Linked DNA regions of Phaeacidiphilus oryzae TH49. The protein of the gene in region 1 binds, or shares a complex with, the protein of each later gene. Links are inferred from orthologs where the notes say so. Each region holds a gene or a part of one and is shown in the gene's direction. Other genes may lie near its edges. The genes, in order: secA and secY.

Region 1 (14,639 bases):
CCGACGGTTCGTCAACTGTGCGGCGGCATCGGACTGCTGAGCGGCCCGGTGCCGCCGCCGCGTCGGCACAGGTACCGTTCACGCTACCGGGGTGCGGGGCTTCGCAGGGCGCGGGCACATGCCATTGACACGACCGGGGGACCCCTCAGTACCGGGTGATCACAATGTCGGTGCACCGTGGAATCATGACCGCTGCACGGAGCAGTCGAGAGGCAGAGGGCAGCCGCCCAGCCGAGGGGGAGGACCGGATGGGGGACCACTGGGATTCCGGACCTGCCGACGAGATCGGCGGCCCGGGGATGAACGGCGCGGCCGGGGCGGCCGGGGCGCAGGCGGCGTCCGCGGAGCCGATCCGCGTGCTGGTGGTGGACGACCACGCGCTCTTCCGCCGCGGGCTGGAGATCGTCCTGGCGCAGGAGGAGGACATCACCGTCGTCGGTGAGGCGGCGGACGGTGCCGAGGCGGTGGAGAAGGCCGCGGACCTGCTGCCGGACATCATCCTGATGGACGTCCGGATGCCGCGCCGGAGCGGGATCGAGGCCTGCATGGCGATCAAGGAGGTCGTCCCCAGCGCCAAGATCATCATGCTGACGATAAGCGACGAGGAGGCCGACCTCTACGAGGCGATCAAGGCGGGGGCCACCGGCTACCTGCTGAAGGAGATCTCCACGGACGAGGTGGCCACCGCGATCCGCGCGGTGGCGGACGGCCAGTCGCAGATCAGCCCGTCGATGGCGGCGAAGCTGCTGACCGAGTTCAAGTCGATGATCCAGCAGAAGACCGACGACCGGCGGCTGGTGCCGGCGCCGCGGCTGACCGACCGCGAGATCGAGGTGCTGAAGCTGGTCGCGACCGGGCTGAACAACCGGGACATCGCCAAGCAGCTGTTCATCAGCGAGAACACGGTCAAGAACCACGTCCGGAACATCCTGGAGAAGCTCCAGCTGCACTCCCGCATGGAGGCCGTGGTCTATGCGATGCGGGAGAAGATCCTCGAAATAGGCTGAGCCGGGCGCGGCCGGGCGCGGCCAGGGCGGGCGCTAGCCGCTCACCGCCGCGGTCAGCGGGCCGGCGAGGGGAGCGGGGGAGACCTGCTCCACCTTGACCGCCGAGCAGCCCACCCACTCGGCCGCCTCGCGGAGCGCCTGCGCGGCGGCGGGCAGGGCCTTCGGGCCGGCCAGCGAGACCTGGCGGGCGACCAGGGTGTTCCCCTCCCGGGCCGGGTCCACCCGGCCGACCAGCCGGCCGCCGGAGAGCAGCGGCATCGCGAAGTACCCGTGCACCCGCTTCGGCCTGGGGACGTACGCCTCCAGGCGGTGGCTGAAGTCGAAGACCCGCTCGGTGCGGGCGCGGTCCCAGATCAGCGAGTCGAACGGGGAGAGGAGGGTGGTGCGGTGCCGGCCGCGGGGCGGGCCGGCGGCGAGGGCGGCCGGATCGGCCCAGGCCTCCTCGGGTCCGGCGCCCTTCCGGCCCCAGCCGGCCACCCGCACCGGGACCAGGCCGGAGTCGGGGAGGGCGGAGCGGGCCTGGTCGGTGGAGAGCCGGTAGTAGTCGGCGAGATCCTTGACGGTGGCCACGCCGAGGGCCGCTCCGGAGCGGGCGACCAGGGCGCGCAGGCAGGCGTCGTCGTCCGGTTCCCGGGCGAGGAGTTCGGCCGGGACGGCGCGTTCGGCGAGGTCGTAGATCCGCTTCCAGCCGCGGCGGCGGGTGCAGACCACCTCGCCGGTGTCCAGCAGCCACTCCACGGCGATCTTGGTCTCCGACCAGTCCCACCACGGGCCGCCGTTCTTGGCGCCGCCGAGGTCGGTGGCGGTCAGCGGGCCGTCCGCGCGGAGGCGGTCGAGGACGGCGCGGCAGGCGGCCTCCTTGTCGGAGAGGAGGTGCCAGCGGTGGCCGCGGGCGCGGCGGGCGCGCCGGCGGAAGGCGAAGAGCGGCCACTCCTCGATCGGCAGTACGCAGGCGGCGTGGGCCCAGTACTCGAAGGCGGTCGCCCCGGACCAGTAGGCGTCCTCGACGGCGGCGCGGCCGACGGCGCCGAGGCGGGCGTAGGGGATCAGCTCGTGGGAGCGGGCGAGCACCGAGATGGTGTCCAGCTGGACGGCGCCGAGGCTGCGGAGCAGGCCGGGGACGCCGGAGCGGCGGTCGGGGGCGCCGAGGAGGTGCTGGGCGCGCAGGGCGAGGCGGCGGGCTTCGTCCGCGGAGAGATCCATGCGAGGCAGGGTAGGGCCGGGGACTGACAGTCCGCCCCGGCCCCGCGGGTTCGCGCAGCGAGTCAAGGGGCGCGGGGAACTGCGCCCAGCCGTCTACGGCGCCGCACGCGGCAACGGCGGCTGGGTTGCAACCCGGACTCCGTACCCGGCTGCGGCGCCATAAGCGGCTGGGCGCGCCGTTCCCCGCGCCCCTGATTGTGCGGCTGCGCCGCAGCAACCCCCGGGCGGCGACATCACACCGCGAAGCTCAGCACTCGCGACTTCATCGCTGCGTGCGGGGCGCTGCGTGCGGGGCGCTGCGATCGGGGCGCTGCGTCAGTCGGTGGCGAGGCGGGCGTGGAGGTGGAGGTCGTGGAGGGTGCCGGAGGCGTCGGGGAGGGACTGGCGCTGGGTGCCCTCGACGAGGTAGCCGCAGGCCACGGCTATCGCGCAGGACGCGGCGTGGCCGGTCATATGGCCCAGTTCGACCCGGTGGAAGCCGTACTCGGCGAAGGCGAGCTCGGTGACCCGGCGCAGCGCCAGCTTCGCCGCGCCGCGGCCGCGGGCGTCCGGGAGGAGCCAGTAGCCGACCGCCGCCGCGCGGGCCAGCGGGCTCGCGTCGCGCAGGGTGATGCCGCCGAGGAGGCGGTCGTCGGCCGGGTCGGTGATCGCCCAGGCGCGCTCGTCGGCGGCGGCCTTGGCCAGCCACGCGCCCGCCGCGGCCGTCGCCGCGCCCGGCAGGTCCGGGTCGGGGAGCTGCACGACCGGGTTCCAGCGGCGTACCTCGGGGTCGGTCAACATCGTGCGGACGCAGGTGAGTTCGGCCGCGTGGTCGGGGCCGTGCCAGTGCCGCAGGGCTATCGTGCCGGTCACGAGGGGGAGCCTCCGGTGAGGTCGTCGGGGAGGAGGGAGCCCAGCCAGGCGTCCCTCCGCTCGCCGCGGTGGAGGAGGCGGGAGCGCAGGGTGCCCTCGAAGTGGAAGCCGACCCGGTGGGCGACCGCCCGCGAGCCCTCGTTGCCGACCACGGCCAGCCATTCGATCCGGTGGACGGGCAGCTCCTCGAAGCCCCAGCGGCAGACCGCGCGGACCCCTTCCGCGGTGAGCCCCTGCCCCCGCTGGCCCGTGGCCGTCCAGTAGCCGATCTCGGCGATGCCCTCGCCGTGCCGCAGGTCGCGGGCGTGGAGGCCGATCGAGGAGACCAGCGCGCCGTCGTCGCGGCGGAAGGCGCCGAAGTTGAGGAGGGTGTGCTCGGCCCAGCCGCGCGGGGCCAGCTCGGTGACGAAGGTCTCGGCGTCCCGCCGGGTGTACGGCGAGGGGACCGTGGTCCAGCGCTGGATCTCCGGGTCCTGGCAGGCCTCGGTCACGGCGTCGACGTCCGGTGCGCCGAGCGGGCGGAGGACGAGCCGGGCGGTGGTGAGGACGGGCGGGATCATCGTTTGAGTATCGCCGAGCCCTCCGGCCGGGGGACATCGGGTTTTCGCAGGTGGGCGGTGTGCGGCGGTTTGTGTGATTCATCACGGTGGCTGACGGTGTGTCAGATCACTGGCAGGAGTGACGGACGGGCTGTGTGTTGACGGACCTCCCGGCCCGCTGGGTTCCTCGCATACGATGGCGGCGAGGTGGTGTGCCCGGGAGTCCCCCGGCTCGCCGCAAAGAGCGCCCCAGGCCCAGGCAAGGAGCCCGCATTCGTGTCCGTCCTCGACAAGGTGCTGCGCGCAGGAGAAGGAAAGATCCTGCGCAAGCTGAACCGCATCGCCGCCCAGGTCAACTCCATCGAAGAGGACTTCGTCAACCTGACGGACGCCGAGCTGCGCGCGCTCACGGACGAGTACAAGCAGCGGTTCGCCGACGGGGAGTCGCTGGACGACCTGCTCCCCGAGGCCTTCGCCACGGTCCGTGAGGCGGCCAAGCGCACCCTCGGCCAGCGCCACTACGACGTGCAGCTGATGGGCGGCGCCGCCCTCCACCTCGGGTACGTCGCCGAGATGCGCACCGGTGAGGGCAAGACCCTCGTCGGCACGCTCCCGGCGTACCTCAACGCGCTGTCCGGCAAGGGCGTCCACCTCATCACCACCAACGACTACCTGGCCGAGCGCGACTCGGAGTGGATGGGCCGGGTGCACCGCTTCCTCGGCCTCGACGTCGGCGTGATCCTCGCCAACATGTCCCCGGCCGAGCGGCGCCGGCAGTACCACTGCGACATCACCTACGGCACCAACAACGAGTTCGGCTTCGACTACCTGCGCGACAACATGGCCTGGTCGCAGGAGGAGCTGGTGCAGCGCGGCCACAACTTCGCGATCGTCGACGAGGTCGACTCGATCCTGATCGACGAGGCCCGCACCCCGCTGATCATCTCCGGCCCGGCCGACCAGGCCACCAAGTGGTACGGCGACTTCGCCAAGCTGGTGCAGCGGCTGAAGCTGGACCGGGACTACGAGGTCGACGAGAAGAAGCGCACGGTCGGCATCCTGGAGCCCGGCGTCACCCGGGTCGAGGACTACCTGGGCATCGACAACCTCTACGAGTCGGTGAACACCCCGCTGGTGGGCTTCCTGAACAACGCCATCAAGGCCAAGGAGCTCTACAAGAAGGACAAGGACTACGTCGTGATGAACGGCGAGGTCCTGATCGTCGACGAGCACACCGGGCGTGTGCTGGCCGGCCGCCGCTACAACGAGGGGATGCACCAGGCGATCGAGGCGAAGGAGGGGGTGGAGGTCCAGAACGAGAACCAGACCCTGGCCACCGTCACCCTGCAGAACTTCTTCCGCCTCTACGAGAAGCTCTCCGGGATGACCGGTACGGCGATGACCGAGGCCGCCGAGTTCCACCAGATCTACAAGCTCGGCGTGGTGCCGATCCCGACCAACAAGTCGCCGCAGCGGATCGACCAGTCGGACCTGATCTACAAGTCCGAGCCGGCCAAGTTCGCCGCGGTCGTCGACGACATCGCCGAGCGGCACGAGAAGGGCCAGCCGGTGCTGGTCGGCACCACCTCGGTGGAGAAGTCCGAGTACCTCTCCCAGGAGCTGCGGAAGCGCGGCATCCCGCACGAGGTGCTGAACGCGAAGTACCACGAGCGCGAGGCCCAGGTCGTCGCCCAGGCCGGGCGCAAGGGCGCGGTCACCGTGGCCACCAACATGGCCGGCCGAGGCACCGACATCATGCTCGGCGGCAACCCCGACCACCTGGCCGCGGCCGAGCTGGCCCAGCGCGGGCTCACCCCGAGCGACACCCCGGAGGAGTACGAGGCCGCCTGGCCGGCCGCGCTGGAGAAGGCGAAGGCCGTCGTCAAGGCCGAGCACGAGGAGGTCCAGGCGCTCGGCGGGCTCTATGTGCTGGGCACCGAGCGGCACGAGTCGCGGCGGATCGACAACCAGCTGCGCGGCCGCTCCGGCCGTCAGGGCGACCCCGGCGAGTCGCGGTTCTACCTGTCGCTGGGCGACGACCTGATGCGGCTGTTCAAGGCCAACATGGTCGAGCGGGTGCTCTCCATGGCCAACGTGCCGGACGACGTGCCGATCGAGTCCAAGATGGTCACCCGGGCCATCGCCTCCGCGCAGACCCAGGTCGAGCAGCAGAACTTCGAGACCCGGAAGAACGTCCTCAAGTACGACGAGGTGCTCAACCGGCAGCGCGAGGTCATCTACGGCGAGCGGCGCCGGGTGCTGGAGGGCGAGGACCTGCGCGAGCAGATCGGCCACTTCATGGACGACACCATCAAGGCGTACGTCCAGGCCGCGACCTCCGAGGGCTTCGCCGAGGACTGGGACCTCGAGAAGCTGTGGGGCGCCTTCAAGCAGCTCTACCCGGTGAGCGTGAGCCTGGAGGAGCTGGCCGAGGAGGCCGGCGGCGTCGACGGGCTGAACGCGGACGACATCCAGGGCGTCATCACCGACGACATCCACGGCCGGTACGAGGACCGCGAGGCGCAGCTCGGCGAGGCCGTGATGCGCGAGCTGGAGCGCAGGGTCGTGCTGTCGGTGCTGGACCGGCGGTGGCGCGAGCACCTCTACGAGATGGACTACCTCCAGGAGGGCATCGGGCTGCGCGCGATGGCGCAGCGCGACCCGCTGGTCGAGTACCAGCGCGAGGGCTTCGACATGTTCAACGCCATGATGGAGGGCATCAAGGAGGAGTCGGTCGGCTACCTCTTCAACCTCGAGGTGCATGTCGAGCAGCAGGTCGAGGAGGTGCCGGTGGCCGACGCCGCGGACGCGGTGGAGGACGCGGTGCCGGTGGGCGCGGCCCCGGCGGAGATCCACGCCAAGGGCCTGGAGCAGCCGCAGCGGCCGGACCGGCTGCACTTCAGCGCCCCGTCGGTGGACGGCGAGGGCGGCGTCGTGGAGGGTGACTTCGCGACCGCGTGCGGTGGGGCGACGTCCGCCGTGCCGGAGGGCGACGGGATGAGCCGGGCCGAGCGGCGGAAGGCCTCGAAGGGGCGCCGCCGGAAGAAGTAGCGAGCGGTTTTTCGCCGCGCCCCCGCACCGCGGGCCCTCGGGCCTCGGGGCGGGGGCGCCGTCGTCTCTCAGCGGGGGAACTGGCGGGCGTTGAGTGCGGTGAGCTTCCAGGTCGGCCGGGGCCGGGTGAAGCGTTCGGCGCGGAAGGCGAGCATCTCCACGCGCCCGTCCGGGAGTTGGATGGAGGCGCAGGCCTCGATCACCGGGCCGTGCTCCTCGGGCGTCGAGGTGTGGACGCTGCGGAGCACCGGCAGCAGGCCCTGCTGGGGGCGGAAGACCCCGCGGCGCAGCAGCGCCAGCAGGCGCTCCGGCACCGGGTAGCGGGTCAGCGCGACCAGCTTGTCCGACGGGCGCTGGGCGGTGAGGACCTCCAGCAGCAGCCGGGCGAAGGTCTGCGCGACCCGGTCCGGCTCGGGGTGGGCCCTGCGGCACGGGCGGGGGCCGTGCAGCCGGGCGAGCTGGGCTCCGCGCGGGGCCTGGGTGGGCACGCGGGGCCGGGCGGGGCAGGCGGTGCCGCCGGTCCTGGCGGTCCTGGTGGTCCTGGCGGGCCTGGGCGAGTGGATGACCATGCGTCGAACACCCCCGGGGGCTGGTGGGCGGGTGCGGAGCGGCCGCTGGGGATCTTGCTATCGGCCGCCGGGGGCGCGGGCAATGGGCGCCCGCGACCATGTCGTCACGGAGAGTGATCCACCCTTTCGGGGAGGTGTAGCGAAGAGTCGCAGGTCAGTGCCCGAATGCCGGGGGCGGGGACGTCATCGCCGCACGCCCTGCCGGGACGCCGGTACCGGGGTGTGTTCACTCGATGGGGGACCGTCCCGGCGCCCGTATCATGAGCTCCATGCGCGTCTACGTCCCGACCACCCTGCGCGAGCTCGCGCAGCTGAGCCTCGGCCCGGCCCCGCTGCCCGCGTACGCGGTGACCCCGGCGCTGCGCGAGTGGTACGTCAGCGACGACCTGGAGGAGCTGGAGTACGCCGCCCTGGTGCGGGCCGCCCAGGCCTCCCTGCGGCTGCTGGCCGGGGACCCGAAGGCGCCGCGCCGCCGCGTGGTGGTGGCCGCCGACGTGCCGGACGGCCTGGTGAAGGCCGACCGGAACGGCGAGTTCGACCACCCCCTCGCCCTCGGCCGGGTGCTGCTGACCGAGGTGCTGCCGCTGGCCAGGGCCGCCTCGGTGCATGTGGACGCGGACGACGCGGAGGCCGACGTGGCCGCCGCGGCCAAGGCCGCCGAGGCGGCGGACACCGGCGGGGACGACGACGCGCGGTTCACCGTGGACGGCGCCGAGGACCACGAGCTGCTCTGGTACGCCACCCAGGAGATCCCGGCCCTGTTGGCCGAGTGAGGTTCCGCGGGTAGGAATGCCGGGTGGCAGCCATCGGTACGCACATCGTCTGGGACTGGAACGGCACCCTCTTCCACGACATCGACGTGGTCGTGGCGGCGAGCAACGCCTCCTTCACCGCCGTGGGGCTCGAACCGCTGAGCGTGCGCCGCTATCGGGAGCTCTTCTGCGTCCCCATCCGCGACTTCCACCGCAAGGTGCTCGGGCGTCCGCCGACCGAGGAGGAGTGGCGGCTGATGAACGAGGTCTTCCAGCGGGAGTACACGGCCAGGCGGGCGGCCTGCGGGCTGGCCGCCGGGGCCCGTGAACTCCTGCGCGGCTGGCGGGCCGGCGGCCGCTCGCAGTCCCTCCTCTCGCTCTACGCCCATGACGAACTGCTGCCGCTGGTCGGCCGGTTGGGGATCGCCGAGGAGTTCGTCCGGGTGGACGGCTCGGTCGGGGCGTTCACCGGCGAGAGCAAGGCCGAGCACCTCGCCCGGCACCTCCTCGACCTGGGCCGGGCGGCCGCCGGGACGGTGGTGATCGGGGATTCCGCGGACGACGCCCGGGCCGCACTGAGCGTCGGCGCCCGGGCGGTGCTGTACACCGGGGGCTCGCACGCCCGGGAGTCGCTGGAGGCGGTCGGGGTGCCGGTGGTGGACTCGCTGGCGGAGGCGGTCGCGTGGGCGGCGGGCGCGGCCGGCTGACCGTTCCGGGGATTCGCTGGTCACGTTCCGTCGCCCGGTCGGCACAGCGTGGCACGATGACCCTATGGCTATGGACGCGATCACCCGGATCCCCCTTCCGGCCAACGAGCCGGTGCACGGTTACGCCCCCGGGAGCGCCGAGCGCGCCCGGCTGGAGGCGAAGCTCAAGGAGTTGGCCGGGCGCGAGCAGGCCCTGTCGATGACCATCGCCGGCGAGCAGCGGATGGGCGGCGGCCAGCGGATCGACGTCGTCCAGCCGCACCACCGCGCGGCCCGGCTCGGCGTGCTGGGCAACGCCACCCGGGAGGACGCCAGGCTCGCGGTGGACGCCGCGCTGGCCGCCGCCCCCGCCTGGCGGGCGATGGACTTCGACGACCGGGCGGCCGTCTTCCTCCGTGCTGCGGACCTGCTGGCCGGCCCCTGGCGGGAGACGGTCGCGGCGGCGACCATGCTCGGCCAGTCCAAGACCGCGCAGCAGGCGGAGATCGACGCGCCCTGCGAGCTGATCGACTTCTGGCGGTTCAACGTCGCCTTCGCCCGGCGGATCCTCGCCCAGCAGCCGATCAGCTCGCCCGGCGTGTGGAACCGGATGGACCACCGTCCGCTGGAGGGGTTCGTCTACGCGATCACCCCGTTCAACTTCACCGCCATCGCGGGCAATCTGCCGACCGCTCCGGCGCTGATGGGGAACACCGTGGTGTGGAAGCCCTCGCCCACCCAGACCTTCGCGGCCTGGCAGCTGATGCGCCTGCTCGAGGCGGCCGGGCTGCCGCCCGGCGTGATCAACATGGTCACGGGGGACGGTCTGCAGGTCTCCGAAGTGGCGCTGGCGCACCCGGAGTTGGCGGGGATCCACTTCACCGGTTCGACCGGGACCTTCCGGCGGCTGTGGCAGACGGTCGGCGCCAACATCGAGCGGTACCGCTGCTATCCGCGGCTGGTCGGGGAGACCGGCGGCAAGGACTTCGTGGTGGCGCACCCGTCGGCGGACCCGGGGGTGCTGCGGACCGCCCTGGTGCGCGGGGCCTTCGAGTACCAGGGGCAGAAGTGCTCGGCGGCGTCCCGGGCGTACATTCCGCGCAGCGTGTGGCGGGACTTCCACGAGGGGTTCCTCGACGAGGTCTCCTCGCTGACCGTGGGCGACGTCACCGACCTGTCCAACTTCATGGGCGCCCTCATCGACGAGCGGGCGTTCCGCAGGAACAAGCTGGCGATCGACCGGGCGCGCCAGGACGACCGGGTGGACGTGGTGACCGGCGGCGAGTACGACGACGCGATCGGCTGGTTCGTGCGGCCGACGGTGATGGTCAGCCCCGACCCGAGGAACGAGATCTTCAGCACCGAGTACTTCGGGCCGCTGCTGGCGGTGCACGTCTACGAGGACGCGCGGTGGTCCGAGATGCTCGACCAGATGGAGTCGGTGGCGCCGTACGCCCTGACCGGAGCGGTGATCGCGGAGGACAGGGCGGCGGTCGCGGAGGCGTCGGAGCGGCTGCGGTTCGCGGCCGGGAACTTCTACATCAACGACAAGCCGACGGGGGCGGTCGTGGGGCAGCAGCCGTTCGGCGGGGCGCGGGCGTCGGGTACGGACGACAAGGCGGGGTCGGTGCTGAACCTGCTGCGGTGGAGTTCGCCACGGGCGATCAAGGAGACCTTCGTGCCGCCTCGGGACTACCGGTACCCGCACATGGGCTGAGGTGCGCCCGCGGCGCCGCCTCCGGGGCGGGCCAACGCTCCGGGGTGGCCAGGTCGGGGTGATCGATTGCACCTCGGTGGCCGCTGACAGGCGGGTGGGGGGCGCGACTACGCTGGCGGAGGTCGCTGGGGACCGTGAGGCCAAAAGGTCTGGCGTACCCGTAAGTAGTGCTGATTATGCGTGCCAGTTCAGTACTCCTTCCGGGCATGCGGGACAATGCATGCGTTACCCGGCGGCAGGAGCAGACCACCGGGTCACGCAACGGCGCGCGACAGGAGCCAGATAGCCATGCAGACCAAGCTGGACACAGCAAAGACCGAGCTGCTCACCAAGGCAGTGCAGGTCGCTGAGAACAGCCAGGTGGGGGGCGGAGAGCAGCAGGAGGCGTTGGGCAACGGAGCCCTCGCCTCCTATCTGCGTCACTACTACCTCCACACCGCCCCCGAGGACCTCGTCGACCGCGATCCGGTCGACGTCTACGGGGCCGCGGCCTCGCAGCTGAGGTTGGGCGAGAAGCGTCCACAGGGCACCGCGGAAGTCCGCGTCCACACCCCGACCGTCGAGGAGAACGGCTGGTCCAGCGGCCACACCGTGGTCGAGGTGGTCACCGACGACATGCCCTTCCTGGTCGACTCGGTCACCAACGAGCTCTCCCGCCAGGACCGCGCCATCCATGTGGTGATCCACCCCCAGCTGGCCGTCCGCCGGGACATCACCGGCCGGCTGCTGGAGGTGCTGGACGCCGACCCGTGCACCCACGAGCGCCGGGCCGAGCTGCCCGAGGACGCCCTCGTCGAGTCCTGGATGCACATCGAGATCGACCGGGAGACCGACCGGGACGACCTCCGCCGGATCGAGAAGGACCTGCGCCGGGTGCTCGGCGACGTCCGCGAGGTCGTCGAGGACTGGGGCAAGATGCGCGACTCCGCGCTGCGCCTCGCCGACGACCTGGCCTCCGACCCCCCGGCGAAGCTCGCCGAACAGGAGGTCGGCGAGGCCTGGGAGCTGCTCCGCTGGCTCGCCGACGACCACTTCACCTTCCTCGGCTACCGGGAGTACGACCTGGTGGCCGGCGAGGACGGCGCCGAGGACGAGCTGCGCGCCGTCACCGGCACCGGGCTCGGCGTGCTGCGCTCCGACCCGAGCTCGCCGGACGCCGGGCACCACCAGGCCAGCGAGGCCTTCCACCGGATGACCGACAAGGGCCGGGAGAAGGCCCGCGAGCACAAGCTGCTGGTGCTCACCAAGGCGAACTCCCGCTCCACCGTCCACCGCCCCTCGTACCTGGACTACGTCGGCGTCAAGAAGTTCGACGCGGAGGGCAACGTGACCGGGGAGCGCCGCTTCCTCGGGCTGTTCTCCGCCGCCGCGTACACCGAGTCGGTGACCCGGATCCCGGTGCTGCGCCGCAAGGCGCAGGAGGTGGTGGCCCGCTCCGGGTTCTCCTCGGAGAGCCACGACGGGCGGGACCTGCTGCAGATCCTGGAGACCTACCCGCGCGACGAGCTCTTCCAGACCTCGGTGGACGAGCTGCTCAAGGTCACCCAGTCCGTCCTCTACCTGCAGGAGCGGCGGCGGCTCCGGCTGTTCCTGCGTCAGGACGACTACGGCCGCTACTTCTCCGCCCTGGTCTACCTGCCGCGCGACCGCTACACCACGCGGGTCCGGCTGCGGCTGATGGACATCCTCAAGGAGGAGCTCGGCGGCGACTCCATCGACTACACCGCGTGGAACACCGAGTCGGTGCTCTCCCGGCTGCACTTCGTGGTGCGGGTGCCGGCCGGCAGCGACCTGCCGCAGCTCACCGACGCCGACGCGGAGCGGATCGAGGCCCGGCTCGCCGAGGCCGCGCGCTCCTGGGCGGACGGCTTCAACGAGGTGCTCACCGCCGAGTTCGGCGAGGAGCGGGCGGCCGAGCTGGCCCGCCGCTACAGCGGTGCCTTCCCGGACGGCTACCGGGCGGACTTCGGCGCCCGCACCGCCGTCGCCGACCTGCGGCACCTGGAGGCGCTGGAGAAGGCCGGGGACTTCCAGCTCAACCTCTACCAGCCGGTCGGGGCGCCGTACACCGAGCGCCGGTTCAAGATCTACCGGGTGGGCGGGGCGATCTCGCTGACCGCCGTGCTGCCGGTGCTCCAGCGCCTCGGCGTCGAGGTCGTCGACGAGCACCCGTACGAACTGCGGTGCGCGGACGGCACGGTGGCCTGGATCTACGACTTCGGCCTGCGGCTGAGGCCGCAGCTCGCCGAGCTGATGACGGACGAGGCGCGGGACCGCTTCCAGGAGGCCTTCTCCGCGGCCTGGATGGGCGAGGCCGAGAACGACGGCTTCAACACCCTCATCCTGTCCGCCGCGCTGACCTGGCGTCAGGCCATGGTGCTCCGCGCCTACGCCAAGTACCTGCGGCAGGCCGGCTCCACGTTCTCGCAGGACTACATGGAGGACGCGCTCACCAACAACCCGCACACCACGCGGCTGCTGGTGAACCTCTTCGAGGCCCGGCTCTCGCCGGCGCACCGGCAGGGCTCGGCCGAGCTCACCGACGCGATCCAGGAGGAGCTGGACGGCGCCCTGGACCAGGTGGTCTCGCTGGACGAGGACCGCATCCTGCGCTCCTTCCTCCACCTGATCCAGGCCACCCTGCGGACCAACTTCTTCCAGCGGGACAAGGACACCGGCGAGTGGCACTCGTACGTGTCCATGAAGTTCGACCCGAAGGCCATCCCCGACCTGCCGGCGCCCCGCCCGGCGTACGAGATCTGGGTGTACTCGCCGCAGGTCGAGGGCGTCCACCTGCGGTTCGGCAAGGTCGCCCGCGGCGGCCTGCGCTGGTCCGACCGGCGCGAGGACTTCCGCACCGAGATCCTGGGCCTGGTCAAGGCGCAGATGGTGAAGAACACCGTGATCGTGCCGGTGGGGTCCAAGGGCGGGTTCGTCGCCAAGCGGCTGCCGGACCCGTCGGTGGACCGGCAGGCCTGGCTGAACGAGGGGATCGCCTCCTACCGGACCTTCATCTCCGGTCTCCTCGACATCACCGACAACCTGGTCGCGGGCGAGGGCGTCCAGCCGCCGGCGGACGTGGTGCGGCACGACGGCGACGACACCTACCTGGTCGTGGCGGCGGACAAGGGCACCGCGACCTTCTCCGACATCGCCAACGAGGTGGCCGGGGAGTACGGCTTCTGGCTGGGCGACGCCTTCGCCTCCGGCGGTTCGGCCGGATACGACCACAAGGGCATGGGGATCACCGCCCGGGGCGCCTGGGAGTCCGTCAAGCGGCACTTCCGCGAGCTCGGCCACGACACCCAGACGGAGGACTTCACCGTCGTCGGCGTCGGCGACATGTCCGGTGACGTGTTCGGCAACGGGATGCTGCTCAGCGAGCACATCCGGCTGGTGGCCGCCTTCGACCACCGGCACATCTTCGTCGACCCCAACCCGGACGCGGCCGTCTCGTACGCCGAGCGACGGCGGATCTTCGAGCTGCCGCGCAGCTCCTGGGACGACTACGACCGCAAGCTGATCTCGGCCGGCGGCGGGGTCTTCCCGCGCAGCGCCAAGTCCATCCAGCTCACCCCGCAGATGCGGGAGGCGCTGGGGATCGAGGCGGGCGCCTCCCGGATGACGCCGGCCGAGCTGATGAAGGCGATCCTGCTGGCCCCGGTCGACCTGTACTGGAACGGCGGCATCGGCACCTACGTCAAGGCCTCGACCGAGTCCCAGGCGGAGGCCGGGGACAAGGCCAACGACCCGATCCGGGTGGACGGCAGGGACCTGCGGGTCAAGGTCGTCGGCGAGGGCGGCAACCTGGGGATGACCCAGCTCGGCCGGATCGAGTTCGCGCTGAGCGGCGGCCCGGACGGCGCCGGCGGCAAGGTCAACACCGACGCGCTGGACAACTCGGCGGGCGTGGACACCTCGGACCACGAGGTGAACATCAAGATCCTCCTCAACCGGGTGGTCGGCGACGGCGACATGACGGTGAAGCAGCGCAACAAGCTGCTCGCCGAGATGACCGACGACGTGGCCCTCCACGTGCTGCGCAACAACTACGCGCAGAACACCGCGCTGGCCAACGCGCAGGCGCAGGCCGGCTCGATGGCCAACGTCCACGGCCGGCTGATGCGCCGCCTGGTCAAGGACGGCCACCTCGACCGCGCTCTGGAGTTCCTGCCCACCGACCGGCAGTTGCGGGAGCGGGTGGCGAGCGGCCGCGGGCTGACCCAGCCCGAGCAGGCCGTGCTGATGGCGTACGTCAAGATC
Region 2 (14,188 bases), 310 kb from region 1 along the record:
GCTGCCGGGCGCGCTGGCGCGCGGCCAGCGCGGGGGCGCGAAGGTCCTGGCCCGGCACGCCCTGCTGCGCTGAACCGGGGCCGCGGCTACCGCGGGACGCGGCTACCGCGGGACGCGGCTACTGCGGGACGCGGCCCACCAGGACGAACTCGTTGTACTTGAAGGCCTTGCCGGTGGCCCGGGGGAACGGGAACGAGTAGGTGCGCTCCACCTCGATCCCCGCGCCGGCGGCGTGCGCGCGCAGCGCGGCGAAGTCGACGAAGCGGATGTGGGTGGGGTCGCTGGCGTAGCCGCTCTCCTGGGGGGTGATCAGCACCACCCGCCCGCCGGGGCGCACGCACGGCAGGTAGTCCTCGAAGAGCTCGGCCGCCGTCGGCTCGTCGATGTGCTCCAGCACATGGGCGCAGAGCAGCGCGTCGAAGCGGCCCTCGGTGGACTCCTCGCCGGCGAAGAACTCGTCCGGGGTGAACGCGGTGAGCCCGCGCTCCCGGCAGGCCGCCACCGAGGTGGGGTTGTGGTCGACGCCCACGCCCTGGCCGTCCAGGTGGGTGAGGTTGCGGCCGAGCCCGCAGCCGACGTCGAGCACCCGGCCGAGCCGCAGCGCGCGCAGATGGGTGCGGTAGGGGAGCTGGGTGGGCAGGAACCTGCGCAGCCCGGCCTGCTCCAGCGTGGCGAGCCGCTCGGTGTAGCTCTCGCCCGCCGTGCGCCCCCCGGCCTCGGCCGGGGTGCCGGTGGTCCTCTGGTTCGCCACGGCCTTGGTCCTCGTCTTCCGCCGACGGTTGGGTGCAAGGGGGGCGAAGGCCCCTTCTCCACCTTTTCCAGGCGCACCGGGCCAGGGCAACCAACGCGTCAAGGCGGTTTGACGGCTCTCTCGTGAGCGTACGGAAACCGTCCAGCTCGGAGGGGAGGCGCGCGGGCGGCGCGTGTGCGCCCGGACCACCGGGAAGGGGGAGCCGGCCGAGAGTCGTTCGGCGGGGCCGGGCGTGGGAGGGTTTGGCGCTCAGTGCCGACGGGGTACTCTCATCGGCCGCGATTGGTGCTTCGGGTGTCCCTTATGGCAGACTAGCGGGGTTGCTCGGTCGAGTGCCGATGCCGTGCGTCTCCCGTCGGGAGAACCGGAAGCGAGTCCCACAGTACTCGTCGCCCGTGATGGGCGGCCTTACGGCTGCCCCGCTCATGGGGGAAAGTACGGGAATCTTCTGGGAAGCATGCGCAGGGCGCCGATCCGGCTCCTTTTGTCGTTTGCGACGGGATTCCTCTTCGGGCTGCCCTGATGCGGAAGCCGTACGCGACACGCCCGACCGCGTGGGTCGGACACAACGGTGCAAGCCGTACGACGCCGGGAGCCGCCGCGTGCCTCACCCGGGGCGTCGCGGTCGTCAGAGCAGCGAAGACGACAGAAGGACTACGAAGTAGCCATGGCGGGACAGAAGATCCGCATCCGGCTCAAGGCCTACGACCACGAGGTCATCGACTCCTCGGCGAAGAAGATCGTCGAGACGGTGACCCGCACTGGTGCGCAGGTCGCGGGCCCGGTGCCGCTGCCCACTGAGAAGAACGTGTACTGCGTCATCCGCTCGCCGCACAAGTACAAGGACTCGCGCGAGCACTTCGAGATGCGTACCCACAAGCGGCTTATCGACATCCTCGACCCGACCCCCAAGACCGTTGACTCTCTGATGCGACTCGACCTGCCGGCCGGCGTCGACATCGAGATCAAGCTCTGAAGGGCGGGAGCGAGATGGCTAAGCAGTTGAAGGGCATCCTGGGCGAGAAGCTCGGCATGACCCAGGTCTGGGACGAGAACAACCGCGTCGTCCCGGTCACCGTCGTCAAGGCGGGCCCGAACGTCGTGACCCAGGTCCGCGCCGCGGACACCGACGGCTACGACGCCGTGCAGATCGGCTTCGGCGAGATCGACCCGCGCAAGGTGAACAAGCCCCTTCAGGGCCACTTCACCAAGGCCGGTGTCACCCCCCGCCGCCACCTGGTCGAGCTGCGCACCTCGGACGCCTCCGAGTACACCCTGGGCCAGGAGATCACCGCCGAGGTGTTCGAGGCCGGTGTCAAGGTCGACGTGACCGGCACCAGCAAGGGCAAGGGCACCGCCGGTGTCATGAAGCGCCACGGCTTCCGCGGTCTGGGCAGCTCGCACGGCACCCAGCGCAAGCACCGCTCCCCCGGTTCGATCGGTGGCTGCGCCACCCCGGGCCGCGTGTTCAAGGGCCTCCGCATGGCCGGCCGTATGGGCAACGAGCGCGTGTCCATCCAGAACCTGACCGTCCACGCCGTTGACGCGGACAAGGGCCTGCTGCTCATCAAGGGCGCCATCCCTGGTCCGAACGGCGGCCTCGTCCTGGTCCGCAGCGCGGCCAAGGGGGCCTGAAACCATGAGCACCATTAACGTCCTCTCGCCCGCGGGCGAGACCGTCGGCACCGTCGAGCTGCCGGCCGAGATCTTCGAGGCCAAGGTCAGCATTCCGCTGATCCACCAGGTCGTCGTGGCTCAGCTGGCCGCCGCTCGTCAGGGCACCCACAAGGCGAAGACCCGCGGCGAGGTCCGCGGTGGCGGCAAGAAGCCGTACCGCCAGAAGGGCACCGGCCGGGCTCGCCAGGGTTCGACCCGCGCGCCGCAGTTCGCCGGCGGTGGCACCGTGCACGGTCCCGTGCCGCGTGACTACTCGCAGCGGACGCCCAAGAAGATGATCAAGGCCGCCCTGCGTGGCGCCCTGACCGACCGCGCCCGCCACGAGCGGATCCACGTCGTCTCCGACGTGATCGCCGGCGACGCGCCGTCGACCAAGGCTGCCCGGACCCTCATCGGCAAGCTGACCGAGCGCCGCAACGTCCTGCTGGTCGTCGAGCGCGACGACGAGCTGGGCAAGCTCTCGGCCCGCAACCTGCCGGAGGTCCACATCCTGGAGGCCGGCCAGCTGAACACGTACGACGTGCTCGTCTCCGACGATGTGGTCTTCACCAAGGCCGCGTTCGAGCGCTTTGTGGCCGGCCCCGCCGAGTCCGGCAAGGCCGTCGCGTCCGAGGGCGAGCTCGAGGGGAGCGCCGCCTGATGAGCGAGCAGATCACGTCCAAGACCTTCAGCGACCCGCGCGACATCCTGGTCAAGCCGGTCGTCTCGGAGAAGAGCTACGCCCTGCTCGACGAGAACAAGTACACGTTCGTCGTCGCGCCGGGGGCCAACAAGACCCAGATCAAGCAGGCCGTCGAGGCGGTCTTCTCGGTCAAGGTCACCAACGTCAACACGATCAACCGGCAGGGGAAGCGCAAGCGCACCCGCACCGGCTTCGGTAAGCGCAAGGACACCAAGCGCGCGATCGTGACGCTGGCCGAGGGCAACACCATCGACATCTTCGGCGGTCCGGCCTCCTAACGGAGTCGGATCGTCCGGAACGGACGAGGACAGAAGAAGCCATGGGCATCCGCAAGTACAAGCCGACGACACCGGGCCGTCGTGGCGCCAGTGTCGCCGACTTCGTCGAGGTCACGCGGTCCACGCCGGAGAAGTCGCTGGTCCGCCCCCTGCACAGCAAGGGCGGTCGTAACAACTCCGGCCGTGTGACGGTTCGCCACCAGGGTGGCGGCCACAAGCGCGCCTACCGCGTGATCGACTTCCGTCGTCACGACAAGGACGGCGTGCCGGCCAAGGTCGCTCACATCGAGTACGACCCCAACCGCACCGCGCGCATCGCGCTGCTCCACTACCGGGACGGCGAGAAGCGCTACATCATCGCTCCGGCTCGGCTGGGCCAGGGTGACATCGTCGAGGCCGGCCCCGGCGCCGACATCAAGCCCGGCAACAACCTGCCGCTGCGCAACATCCCCGTGGGTACCGTCATCCACGCCGTGGAGCTGCGTCCCGGCGGCGGCGCCAAGCTGGCCCGCTCGGCCGGCAGCAGCATCCAGCTGCTCGCGAAGGAGGGCAAGATGGCCCACCTCCGCATGCCGTCCGGCGAGATCCGGCTGGTCGACGCCCGCTGCCGCGCCACCGTCGGCGAGGTCGGCAACGCCGAGCAGTCGAACATCAACTGGGGCAAGGCCGGCCGCATGCGCTGGAAGGGCGTCCGCCCGACCGTGCGTGGTGTGGTGATGAACCCGATCGACCACCCGCACGGTGGTGGTGAGGGTCGCACCTCCGGTGGTCGCCACCCGGTGTCCCCGTGGGGCAAGAAGGAAGGTCGCACCCGCAGGCCGAACAAGGCCAGCGACAAGCTGATCGTCCGCCGCCGCAAGACGAACAAGAAGCGCTAGGAGCGGGTGTAGATGCCGCGCAGTCTCAAGAAGGGGCCCTTCGTCGACGCCCACCTGATCAACAAGGTGGAGAAGCAGAACGAGGCCGGCACCCAGAACGTCATCAAGACCTGGTCCCGTCGCTCCATGATCGTTCCGGCGATGCTGGGGCACACCCTGGCGGTGCACGACGGCCGCAAGCACGTCCCGGTGTTCGTCACCGAGTCGATGGTCGGCCACAAGCTCGGCGAGTTCGCGCCGACCCGCACCTTCCGCGGCCATGAGAAGGACGACCGCAAGTCGCGTCGTCGCTGATCTGCGGTAGCGAAGACTGATGACTCAGACAGACACCATCAAGGGGACAACCATGGAAGCCAGGGCATCCGCGCGGTACATCCGCGTCACGCCCATGAAGGCCCGCCGCGTGGTGGACCTCATCCGTGGCATGAATGCCACGGAGGCCCAGGCGGTCCTGCGTTTCGCTCCGCAGGCCGCGAGCGTGCCGGTGGGCAAGGTGCTGGACAGCGCCATTGCCAACGCCGTGCACAACGAGAACCACAACAACGTGGAGTCGCTGTACGTCGCCGAGGCGTACGTCGACGAGGGCCCGACCCTGAAGCGGTTCCGGCCGCGCGCCCAGGGCCGCGCCTACCGGATCCGCAAGCGGACCAGCCACATCACCGTTGTGCTGGCGTCGAAGGAAGGGACCCGGTAATGGGCCAGAAGGTTAACCCGCACGGGTTCCGCCTCGGCATCACCACGGACTTCAAGTCCCGCTGGTACGCCGACAAGTCCTACAAGGACTACGTCAAGGAAGACGTCGCCATCCGCCGGATGATGACCAAGGGCATGGAGCGGGCCGGCATCTCCAAGGTGGAGATCGAGCGCACCCGCGACCGCGTCCGCGTCGACATCCACACCGCCCGGCCGGGCATCGTCATCGGCCGTCGCGGCGCGGAGGCCGACCGCATCCGCGGTGACCTGGAGAAGCTGACCAAGAAGCAGGTCCAGCTCAACATCCTCGAGGTCAAGAACCCGGAGCTGGACGCTCAGCTGGTCGCCCAGGGCGTCGCCGAGCAGCTGTCCTCCCGCGTCTCCTTCCGTCGCGCCATGCGCAAGAGCATGCAGTCGACGATGAAGGCCGGCGCCAAGGGCATCAAGATCCAGTGCTCCGGCCGTCTCGGCGGTGCCGAGATGAGCCGCTCGGAGTTCTACCGTGAGGGCCGCGTTCCGCTGCACACGCTGCGGGCCAACGTGGACTACGGCTTCTTCGAGGCCAAGACGACCTTCGGCCGGATCGGCGTGAAGGTCTGGATCTACAAGGGCGACGTCAAGTCCATCGCCGACGTGCGCGCCGAGAACGCCGCGGCCCGCGCGGGCAACCGCCCGTCGCGCGGTGGCGGCGGCAACGACCGCCCGCGTCGCGGCGGCGAGCGTGGCGGCCGCGGCCGCAAGCCGCAGGGGCAGCAGCAGGCTCCGGCCGAGGCCACCACGGCCCCCGCCGCCGCCGAGGCTGCCGCTCCGGCAGAGAACACCGGAACGGAGGCCTGACCTCATGCTGATCCCTCGCAGGGTCAAGCACCGCAAGCAGCACCACCCCAAGCGGCGTGGCATGGCGAAGGGCGGCACCGAGCTCGCGTTCGGTGAGTACGGCATCCAGGCCGTCACCCCGGCCTACGTGACGAACCGGCAGATCGAGGCAGCTCGTATCGCCATCACCCGTCACATCCGCCGTGGCGGCAAGGTGTGGATCAACATCTACCCCGACCGCCCGCTGACCAAGAAGCCGGCCGAGACCCGCATGGGTTCCGGTAAGGGCTCGCCGGAGTGGTGGGTCGCGAACGTGCACCCGGGACGGGTCATGTTCGAGCTTTCGTTCCCGAACGAGAAGGTCGCTAAGGAGGCGCTCACCCGCGCCGCCCACAAGCTTCCGATGAAGTGCCGGATCGTCCGGCGCGAGGCAGGTGAGAGCTGATGTCGGCCGGCACCAAGGCTGCTGACCTCCGCGGTCTGGCCGACGAGGAGCTCGTCGGCAAGCTGCGCGAGGCCAAGGAGGAGCTGTTCAACCTCCGCTTCCAGGCGGCGACCGGGCAGCTCGAGAACCACGGCCGGCTCAAGGCCGTCCGCAAGGACATCGCGCGGATCTACACCCTGATGCGCGAGCGCGAGCTGGGCATCGAGACGGTGGAGAACGCCTGATGACTGAGAACAAGACCGAAGAGACGCGCGGATTCCGCAAGACCCGTGAGGGTCTGGTCGTCAGCGACAAGATGGACAAGACCGTCGTCGTCGCCGTCGAGGACCGCGTCAAGCACTCGCTGTACGGCAAGGTCATCCGCCGTACCAGCAAGCTGAAGGCACACGACGAGCAGAACGCTTGCGGCGTCGGCGACCGCGTCCTCCTCATGGAGACCCGGCCGCTGTCCGCGACGAAGCGCTGGCGCATCGTCGAGATCCTCGAGAAGGCCAAGTAACGAACGGAGATTGGGCGCGGCCGTATGTGCCAACTAGTCGACACCAGGCATGAGTTGGTGAGCAGCGGCCGGCCCGGTCCCGATCGTTGACGATCAGGAGAAAGACGTGATCCAGCAGGAGTCGCGCCTGCGCGTCGCCGACAACACGGGTGCCAAGGAAATCCTCTGCATCCGCGTTCTCGGCGGCTCCGGCCGGCGTTACGCGGGTATCGGCGACACCATCGTCGCGACCGTGAAGGACGCCATCCCGGGCGGCAACGTGAAGAAGGGCGACGTCGTCAAGGCCGTCGTCGTGCGGACCGTGAAGGAGCGCCGTCGTCCGGACGGTTCCTACATCCGGTTCGACGAGAACGCTGCCGTCATTCTGAAGAACGACGGTGACCCCCGTGGTACCCGCATCTTCGGCCCGGTCGGCCGGGAGCTGCGCGAGAAGAAGTTCATGAAGATCATCTCGCTGGCGCCGGAGGTGCTCTAACCGATGGCAGGCATGAAGATCAAGAAGGGTGACCTGGTCCAGGTCATCACCGGCAAGGACAAGGGCAAGCAGGGCAAGGTCATCCAGGCCTTCCCCAAGGAGTCCAAGGTCCTGGTCGAGGGTGTCAACCGGGTCAAGAAGCACACCAAGGCCGGTCAGACCGCTCGTGGCGCGCAGACCGGTGGCATCGTGACCACCGAGGCGCCGGTCCACGTCAGCAACGTGCAGCTCGTCGTGGAGAAGGACGGCAAGAAGGTCGTCACCCGCGTCGGCTACCGCTTCGACGAGGACGGCAACAAGATCCGCGTTGCCAAGCGGACCGGTGAGGACATCTGATGACTGAGACTGCAGTCGAGAAGGTGGCGCCCCGCCTCAAGGAGCGCTACCGGAGCGAGATCAAGGGCAAGCTGCAGGACGAGTTCTCCTTCGAGAACGTCATGCAGATCCCCGGCCTGGTCAAGGTCGTGGTCAACATGGGTGTCGGCGAGGCCGCTCGCGACTCCAAGCTGATCGAGGGCGCGATCCGCGACCTCACCGCGATCACCGGCCAGAAGCCGGCCGTGACCAAGGCCCGCAAGTCCATCGCGCAGTTCAAGCTGCGCGAGGGGCAGCCGATCGGCTGCCACGTCACCCTGCGCGGTGACCGGATGTGGGAGTTCCTGGACCGCGTGGTCAGCCTCGCGCTGCCGCGTATCCGCGACTTCCGCGGTCTGTCCCCGAAGCAGTTCGACGGGCGTGGCAACTACACCTTCGGTCTGACCGAGCAGGTCATGTTCCACGAGATCGACCCCGACAAGGTCGACCGTCAGCGGGGCATGGACATCACCGTGGTCACCACCGCCCAGAACGACGACGAGGGCCGGGCGCTGCTGCGTCACCTCGGCTTCCCGTTCAAGGAGAACTGACGTGGCGAAGAAGGCTCTCATCGCAAAGGCGGAGCGCAAGCCGAAGTTCGGCGTCCGGGGCTACACCCGGTGCCAGCGCTGCGGCCGTCCGCACTCCGTGTACCGCAAGTTCGGCCTCTGCCGTGTGTGCCTCCGTGAGATGGCGCACCGCGGCGAGCTCCCGGGCGTGACCAAGAGCTCCTGGTAGAACTCGGGGCCCGATCCGGCCATTTTGGTGACTGAGCCATCAGTCACGTAAAGTGGCCGGGTCGGGCACCCGTCTGCCCGGACTTCATCTCTTACTACACCGCAGGTCCCTGCACGCCCAACGGGCGGCTAGCCACCGCACGTCTGCGCGCTTGTTGGAAACCACGGTGAGAGAGGCCAACGGCCATCATGACAATGACCGACCCGATCGCAGACATGCTGACGCGTCTGCGGAACGCGAACTCGGCGTACCACGATGTGGTGTCGATGCCGCACAGCAAGATCAAGACTCACATCGCGGAGATCCTCAAGCAGGAGGGTTACATCTCCGAGTGGAAGGTTGAGGAGCCCGGAGAGAACGAGGTCGGCAAGAAGCTGACCATCGACCTCAAGTTCGGCCCCAACCGTGAGCGCTCGATCGCTGGCATCAAGCGCATCTCCAAGCCGGGTCTGCGGGTCTACGCAAAGTCCACCAACCTGCCGAAGGTGCTCGGCGGCCTGGGCGTGGCGATCATCTCCACGTCCTCGGGTCTGCTCACCGGCCAGCAGGCCGCCAAGAAGGGCGTGGGCGGGGAAGTCCTCGCCTACGTCTGGTAATTCGGGAAACGGAGGTAAAGCCATGTCGCGTATTGGACGGCTGCCCATCCAGGTTCCCGCCGGCGTGGACGTCACCATCGATGGCCGTGCGGTCTCGGTGAAGGGCCCCAAGGGGTCCCTCTCCCACACCATCGCCGCGCCGATCGAGATCGCGAAGGACGAGGACGGCACCCTGCGTGTCACTCGCCCCAACGACGAGCGCCAGAACCGGGCCCTGCACGGTCTGACCCGCTCGCTGGTGGCCAACATGATCACCGGTGTGACCCAGGGTTACAGCAAGAACCTGGAGATCAGCGGTGTTGGTTACCGCGTCCAGGCGAAGGGCTCCAACCTGGAGTTCTCCCTCGGCTACAGCCACCCCATCCTGGTGGAGGCCCCCGAGGGCATCGCGTTCAAGGTCGAGTCCCCGACCAAGTTCTCGGTCGAGGGGATCGACAAGCAGCTGGTCGGCGAGATCGCTGCCAACATCCGCAAGCTGCGCAAGCCCGACCCGTACAAGGCCAAGGGCGTGAAGTACGCGGGCGAGGTCATCCGCCGCAAGGTCGGAAAGGCTGGTAAGTAAGCCATGGCAGTCGCTGTCAAGATCGGTAAGGGCAACGCGTACAAGCACACCGCCCGTAAGCGCCGGGCCGTGCGTGTCCGCAAGCGGGTCTCCGGTACCGCTGAGCGTCCGCGTCTGGTCGTCAACCGCTCGAACCGCCACATGGTGGCTCAGGTGATCGACGACATCAAGGGCCACACCCTGGCCTCCGCCTCCACCCTGGACGCTTCCGTCAAGGGCCAGGAGGGTGACAAGACCGAGCTGGCCAAGAAGGTCGGTGCGCTCGTGGCCGAGCGCGCCAAGGCCGCGGGGATCGAGAAGGTCGTCTTCGACCGAGCGGGCAACAAGTACGCCGGCCGCGTTGCGGCTCTGGCGGACGCCGCCCGCGAGGGTGGACTGGACTTCTGACGGTCCGTCGCAAGTCACGCGAAGTCAGCGGACGTAAACGAGAGAGGTAATTCCAATGGCTGGACCCCAGCGCCGCGGTAGCGGTGCCGGTGGCGGCGAGCGGCGGGACCGTAAGCGGGACGGTCGGGACGGCGGCGCTGCCGCTGAGAAGACCGCGTACGTCGAGCGCGTCGTCGCGATCAACCGCGTCGCCAAGGTTGTCAAGGGTGGTCGTCGTTTCAGCTTCACCGCGCTGGTCGTGGTGGGCGACGGTGACGGCACCGTGGGTGTCGGCTACGGCAAGGCCAAGGAGGTGCCGGCCGCCATCGCCAAGGGCGTTGAGGAGGCCAAGAAGCACTTCTTCAAGGTCCCCCGTATCCAGGGCACCATCCCTCACCCCATCCAGGGTGAGAAGGCCGCGGGCGTCGTGCTGCTGAAGCCGGCTTCCCCCGGTACCGGTGTCATCGCCGGTGGTCCGGTGCGCGCCGTCCTGGAGTGCGCCGGCGTTCACGACATCCTGTCGAAGTCCCTGGGCTCGGACAACGCCATCAACATCGTCCACGCGACGGTCGAGGCGCTCCGTGGCCTGCAGCGTCCGGAGGAGATCGCGGCCCGCCGCGGTCTGCCGCTGGAGGACGTGGCCCCCGCCGCTCTGCTGCGCGCCCGGGCCGCCGGGGTGGGTGCTGCCTGATGTCTCGCTTGAAGATCACGCAGACCAAGTCGTACATCGGCAGCAAGCAGAACCACCGCGCCACGCTGCAGACGCTCGGGCTGCGCAAGCTCGGCGCCACCGTGGTGAAGGAGGACCGCCCTGAGGTCCGCGGAATGGTGCAGACCGTCCGCCACCTCGTGACGGTCGAGGAGGTTGACTGATCATGGCGGAGAACAACCCGCTGAAGATCCACAACCTGCGGCCCGCCCCGGGCGCCAAGACCGCCAAGACCCGTGTGGGTCGTGGTGAGGCGTCCAAGGGTAAGACCGCCGGTCGTGGCACCAAGGGCACCAAGGCCCGCTACCAGGTTCCGGAGCGCTTCGAGGGTGGGCAGATGCCCCTCCACATGCGCCTCCCGAAGCTGAAGGGCTTCAAGAACCCGTTCCGCACCGAGTACCAGGTCGTGAACCTGGACAAGCTCGCGGAGCTGTACCCGCAGGGTGGCGAGGTCACCGTCGCCGACCTGGTCGCCAAGGGCGCTGTTCGCAAGAACAGCCTCGTCAAGGTGCTGGGCCAGGGCGAGGTCTCGGTCGCTCTCCAGGTCACGGTGGACGCCGCTTCGGCCTCCGCCAAGGAGAAGATCGCTGCCGCCGGCGGAAACGTCACCGAGCTGATCTGAACCGCGCGAGCGGGATGCAGTTCGAGCTAAAACGATCAGGGCCGTCCCTCTTGAGGGGGCGGCCCTGATCGTTTGCCGTGCAGAGCGGAACCCTGAGGCCGCCAAGCCTGTTAGAGTCCGTGGAGTCCACGTGTAGCTTGGGCCCCGTTTCGGTTGCGGTGAGCCTGACCGCTCAGGACTACCTGACTATTTGACGAACCGTCATTCCCGCCGTCAAGGCGGGAGCCGCAGGAGGCAGCACCGTGCTCACCGCGTTCGCCCGGGCGTTCAAGACGCCCGACCTGCGCAAGAAGCTGCTGTTCACACTGGCCATCATGGCGCTCTTCCGCCTCGGGGCGCACATCCCGGTGCCTGGTGTGAGCTTCCAGAACGTCCAGGAGTGCGTGAAGGAGTCGCACACCAGCGGCCTCTTCGGCCTGGTCAACCTGTTCAGCGGGAACGCGCTGCTGCAGCTCACCATCTTCGCGCTGGGGATCATGCCGTACATCACGGCGAGCATCATCCTCCAGCTGCTGACCGTGGTGATCCCGCGGCTGGACGCCCTGAAGAAGGAGGGGCAGGCCGGGACGGCGAAGATCACGCAGTACACCCGGTACCTGACGATCGCGCTGGCGATCCTCCAGGCGACCGGCATCGTGGCCACCGCGTCCAGCGGCACCCTCTTCTCCGGCTGCACCGTCGGCTCGCAGATCATCCCGGACACCTCGGTGTTCCGGATCGCCGTCATGGTCATCACCATGACCGCGGGCACCACGGTCATCATGTGGCTGGGCGAGCTGATCACCGACCGGGGCATCGGCAACGGGATGTCCATCCTGATCTTCACCTCGGTCGCGGCCGGTTTCCCCAGCGCGCTGTGGCAGATCAAGCAGACCGGCAAGATCGGCGGTGGCTGGGTCCCCTTCATCCTGGTCATCGCGATGGGCCTGTGCATGGTCGGCCTGGTCGTCTTCGTCGAGCAGGCGCAGCGCCGGGTCCCCGTGCAGTACGCGAAGCGGATGATCGGGCGGCGGGCGTACGGCGGGACCTCGACCTACATCCCGCTGAAGGTCAACCAGGCCGGTGTGATCCCGGTCATCTTCGCCTCGTCGCTGCTCTACATCCCGGCGCTGATCGTCCAGCTGAGCGGAAGCCACTCCTCGTGGGCCAACTGGATCGACACCAATCTGGTCAAGAGCGACAAGCCGACCTACATGGTCGTGTACTTCCTGCTGATCGTTTTCTTCGCGTTCTTCTACGTGGCCATCTCCTTCAACCCCGAAGAAGTTGCCGACAACATGAAGAAGTATGGTGGCTTCATCCCGGGCATCCGGGCCGGCCGCCCGACGGCTGAATACCTCAACTACGTGTTGACGCGGATCACATGGCCCGGGTCGCTCTACTTGGGCATCATCGCCTTGATCCCGCTGATCGCGCTCGGGGTCTTCAATGTCTCGCAGAACTTCCCGTTCGGCGGCACCAGCATCCTGATCGTTGTCGGTGTCGGCCTCGAGACTGTGAAGCAGATCGAGAGCCAGCTTCAGCAGCGCAACTACGAAGGGTTCCTCCGCTGATGCGAATCGTCCTCGTCGGGCCGCCAGGGGCAGGGAAGGGGACGCAGGCGCACCTGCTGGCCAAGTCCCTGGGCATCCCGCACGTGTCCACCGGCGACCTCTTCCGGGCCAACATCAGCCAGGGCACGCCGCTGGGCGTCCAGGCGAAGAGCTTCATGGACGCGGGCAAGCTGGTACCCGACGAGGTCACCATCGGGATGGCGAAGGACCGGATCGCCCAGGACGACTGCGCGGGCGGGTTCCTGCTGGACGGGTTCCCGCGGAACCTGGTCCAGGCCGAGGCGCTGGACGGGATCCTCAAGGAGTGGGGCGTCGCGCTGGACGCGGTGCTGGACCTCGAGGTCCCCGAGGACGAGATCGTGAAGCGGATCGCGGGGCGCCGGCTGTGCCGTCGCAACGGAGCGCACGTCTTCCACGTGGACTACAACCCGCCGAAGACGGAGGGCGTCTGCGACGAGTGCGGCGGGGAGCTGTACCAGCGCTCCGACGACACGGAGGAGGCGGTGCGGGTGCGGCTCGACGTCTACCACAACGAGACCGAGCCGATCATCGCGTACTACGGGGAGCAGGGGCTGGTCTCGACGATTTCGGCGCTGGGGCCGGTGGAAGAGGTCACGCAGCGGCTGCTGGCCGCGCTGGGGCGCGCGTAACGCTTTTGCGGGGCGCCGCTCGCTCCGGGCTTCACGCCCGGGGCGGGCGGCGCCTTTTTCTTCTGCCCCGGCCCCGCCTGGCTGCCCCGCAAAGTTGCGCAGCAACTTCAGGGGCGCGGGGAACTGCGCGCCTAGGCGCGAACGGCGCCGCAGCCGGCAACGGCCATTGGGTTGCAACCGAGACTCCGCTGCCGGCTGCGGCGCCGTTCGCGGCTGGCCGCGCAGTTCCCCGCGCCCCTTATTTGGCCCTTCGGGCCTGCGCTCGGGGCGCGTCGGCTGGTCGCGCCCGCGCGGCGGAGCCGCAGAGTGTTGCGGTCCCGCGCCCCTTACTTGGCCCTCCGGGCCTGCGTTCGGGCCGCGTCGGCTGGTCGCGCCCGCGCGGCGGAGCCGCAGAGTGTTGCGGTCCCGCGCCCCTTACTTGGCCCTTCGGGCCTGCGCTCGGGGCGCGTCGGCTGGTCGCGCCCGCGCGGCGGAGCCGCAGAGTGTTGCGGTCCCGCGCGCCTTACTTGGCCCTTCGGGCCTGCGCTCGCGCCTGCGGTGCTGCGTTCGGGGCGCTGTACCGTAGGGACGGTACTTGTGGATGGCGGCTGGGAGCGGAAGTCGATGGTTGAGATCAAGACGCCTGAGCAGATCGTGAAGATGCGGGAGGCGGGGCTGGTCGTCGCCGCGATTCACGACGCGCTGCGGGCCGCGGTGGAGCCGGGGATCACCACCGGTGAGCTGGACGCGATCTCGGCGAAGGTCCTGCGCGACCACGGCGCCAAGTCGAACTTCCTGGGCTACGGCGGCTTCCCGGCGACCATCTGCGCGTCGATCAACGACGTGGTCGTCCACGGCATCCCCG

What was found.
Region 2: the proteins of secA (region 1) and secY are in contact, whole or in part, in a crystal structure (PDB 3DIN), measured with the Thermotoga maritima proteins. The link is inferred for Phaeacidiphilus oryzae TH49 from one-to-one orthologs. Residues at the interface, in WP_004082002.1 of Thermotoga maritima: Glu261, Ala262, Arg263, Lys300, Ala301, Arg302, Thr303, Ile304, Ile305, Leu323, Tyr324, Asp325, Pro326, Val329, Ser330, Tyr333, Ile336, Lys340, Phe345, Val349, Glu363, Phe364, Tyr374, Ser375, Gly376, Gly377, Glu393, Ile395, Thr482, Ser483; in WP_004081795.1 of Thermotoga maritima: Glu108, Gly109, Glu110, Glu111, Ala236, Glu237, Arg238, Arg239, Ile240, Thr241, Ile242, Gln243, Tyr244, Ala245, Arg246, Arg247, Val248, Thr249, Gly250, Arg251, Arg252, Val253, Tyr254, Gly256, Ala257, Ser258, Thr259, Tyr260, Leu261, Pro262.

Annotation. Positions count from the first base shown.
Region 1 is NZ_JQMQ01000005.1:4,591,695-4,606,333, forward strand. Bases 3,518-6,852 are described here. They hold secA (preprotein translocase subunit SecA), read left to right. Parts: upstream 3,518-3,877; coding sequence 3,878-6,652; downstream 6,653-6,852. Other genes in these bases: BS73_RS24150 (GNAT family N-acetyltransferase), read right to left, coding at 3,518-3,622; BS73_RS24160 (Rv3235 family protein), read right to left, coding at 6,721-6,852. Outside these bases: BS73_RS24135 (response regulator), read left to right, coding at 300-1,007; BS73_RS24140 (winged helix-turn-helix domain-containing protein), read right to left, coding at 1,041-2,210; BS73_RS24145 (GNAT family N-acetyltransferase), read right to left, coding at 2,526-3,062; more of BS73_RS24150, read right to left, coding at 3,059-3,517; more of BS73_RS24160, read right to left, coding at 6,853-7,221; BS73_RS24165 (DUF6912 family protein), read left to right, coding at 7,491-7,994; BS73_RS24170 (HAD family hydrolase), read left to right, coding at 8,018-8,680; pruA (L-glutamate gamma-semialdehyde dehydrogenase), read left to right, coding at 8,751-10,376; BS73_RS24180 (NAD-glutamate dehydrogenase), read left to right, coding at 10,665-14,639. UniProt on the Escherichia coli protein: Required for protein export, interacts with the SecYEG preprotein conducting channel.
Region 2 is NZ_JQMQ01000005.1:4,272,010-4,286,197, forward strand. What follows is about bases 10,655-13,538. They hold secY (preprotein translocase subunit SecY), read left to right. Parts: upstream 10,655-11,383; coding sequence 11,384-12,694; downstream 12,695-13,538. Other genes in these bases: rpmD (50S ribosomal protein L30), read left to right, coding at 10,655-10,683; rplO (50S ribosomal protein L15), read left to right, coding at 10,686-11,141; BS73_RS22845 (adenylate kinase), read left to right, coding at 12,694-13,344. In the rest of the region: BS73_RS22725 (glycosyltransferase family 2 protein), read left to right, coding at 1-73; BS73_RS22730 (class I SAM-dependent methyltransferase), read right to left, coding at 119-751; rpsJ (30S ribosomal protein S10), read left to right, coding at 1,419-1,727; rplC (50S ribosomal protein L3), read left to right, coding at 1,742-2,386; rplD (50S ribosomal protein L4), read left to right, coding at 2,391-3,068; rplW (50S ribosomal protein L23), read left to right, coding at 3,068-3,388; rplB (50S ribosomal protein L2), read left to right, coding at 3,430-4,266; rpsS (30S ribosomal protein S19), read left to right, coding at 4,279-4,560; rplV (50S ribosomal protein L22), read left to right, coding at 4,613-4,960; rpsC (30S ribosomal protein S3), read left to right, coding at 4,960-5,796; rplP (50S ribosomal protein L16), read left to right, coding at 5,801-6,220; rpmC (50S ribosomal protein L29), read left to right, coding at 6,220-6,444; rpsQ (30S ribosomal protein S17), read left to right, coding at 6,444-6,719; rplN (50S ribosomal protein L14), read left to right, coding at 6,826-7,194; rplX (50S ribosomal protein L24), read left to right, coding at 7,207-7,530; rplE (50S ribosomal protein L5), read left to right, coding at 7,530-8,099; and 7 more genes. UniProt on the Escherichia coli protein: The central subunit of the protein translocation channel SecYEG. Consists of two halves formed by TMs 1-5 and 6-10.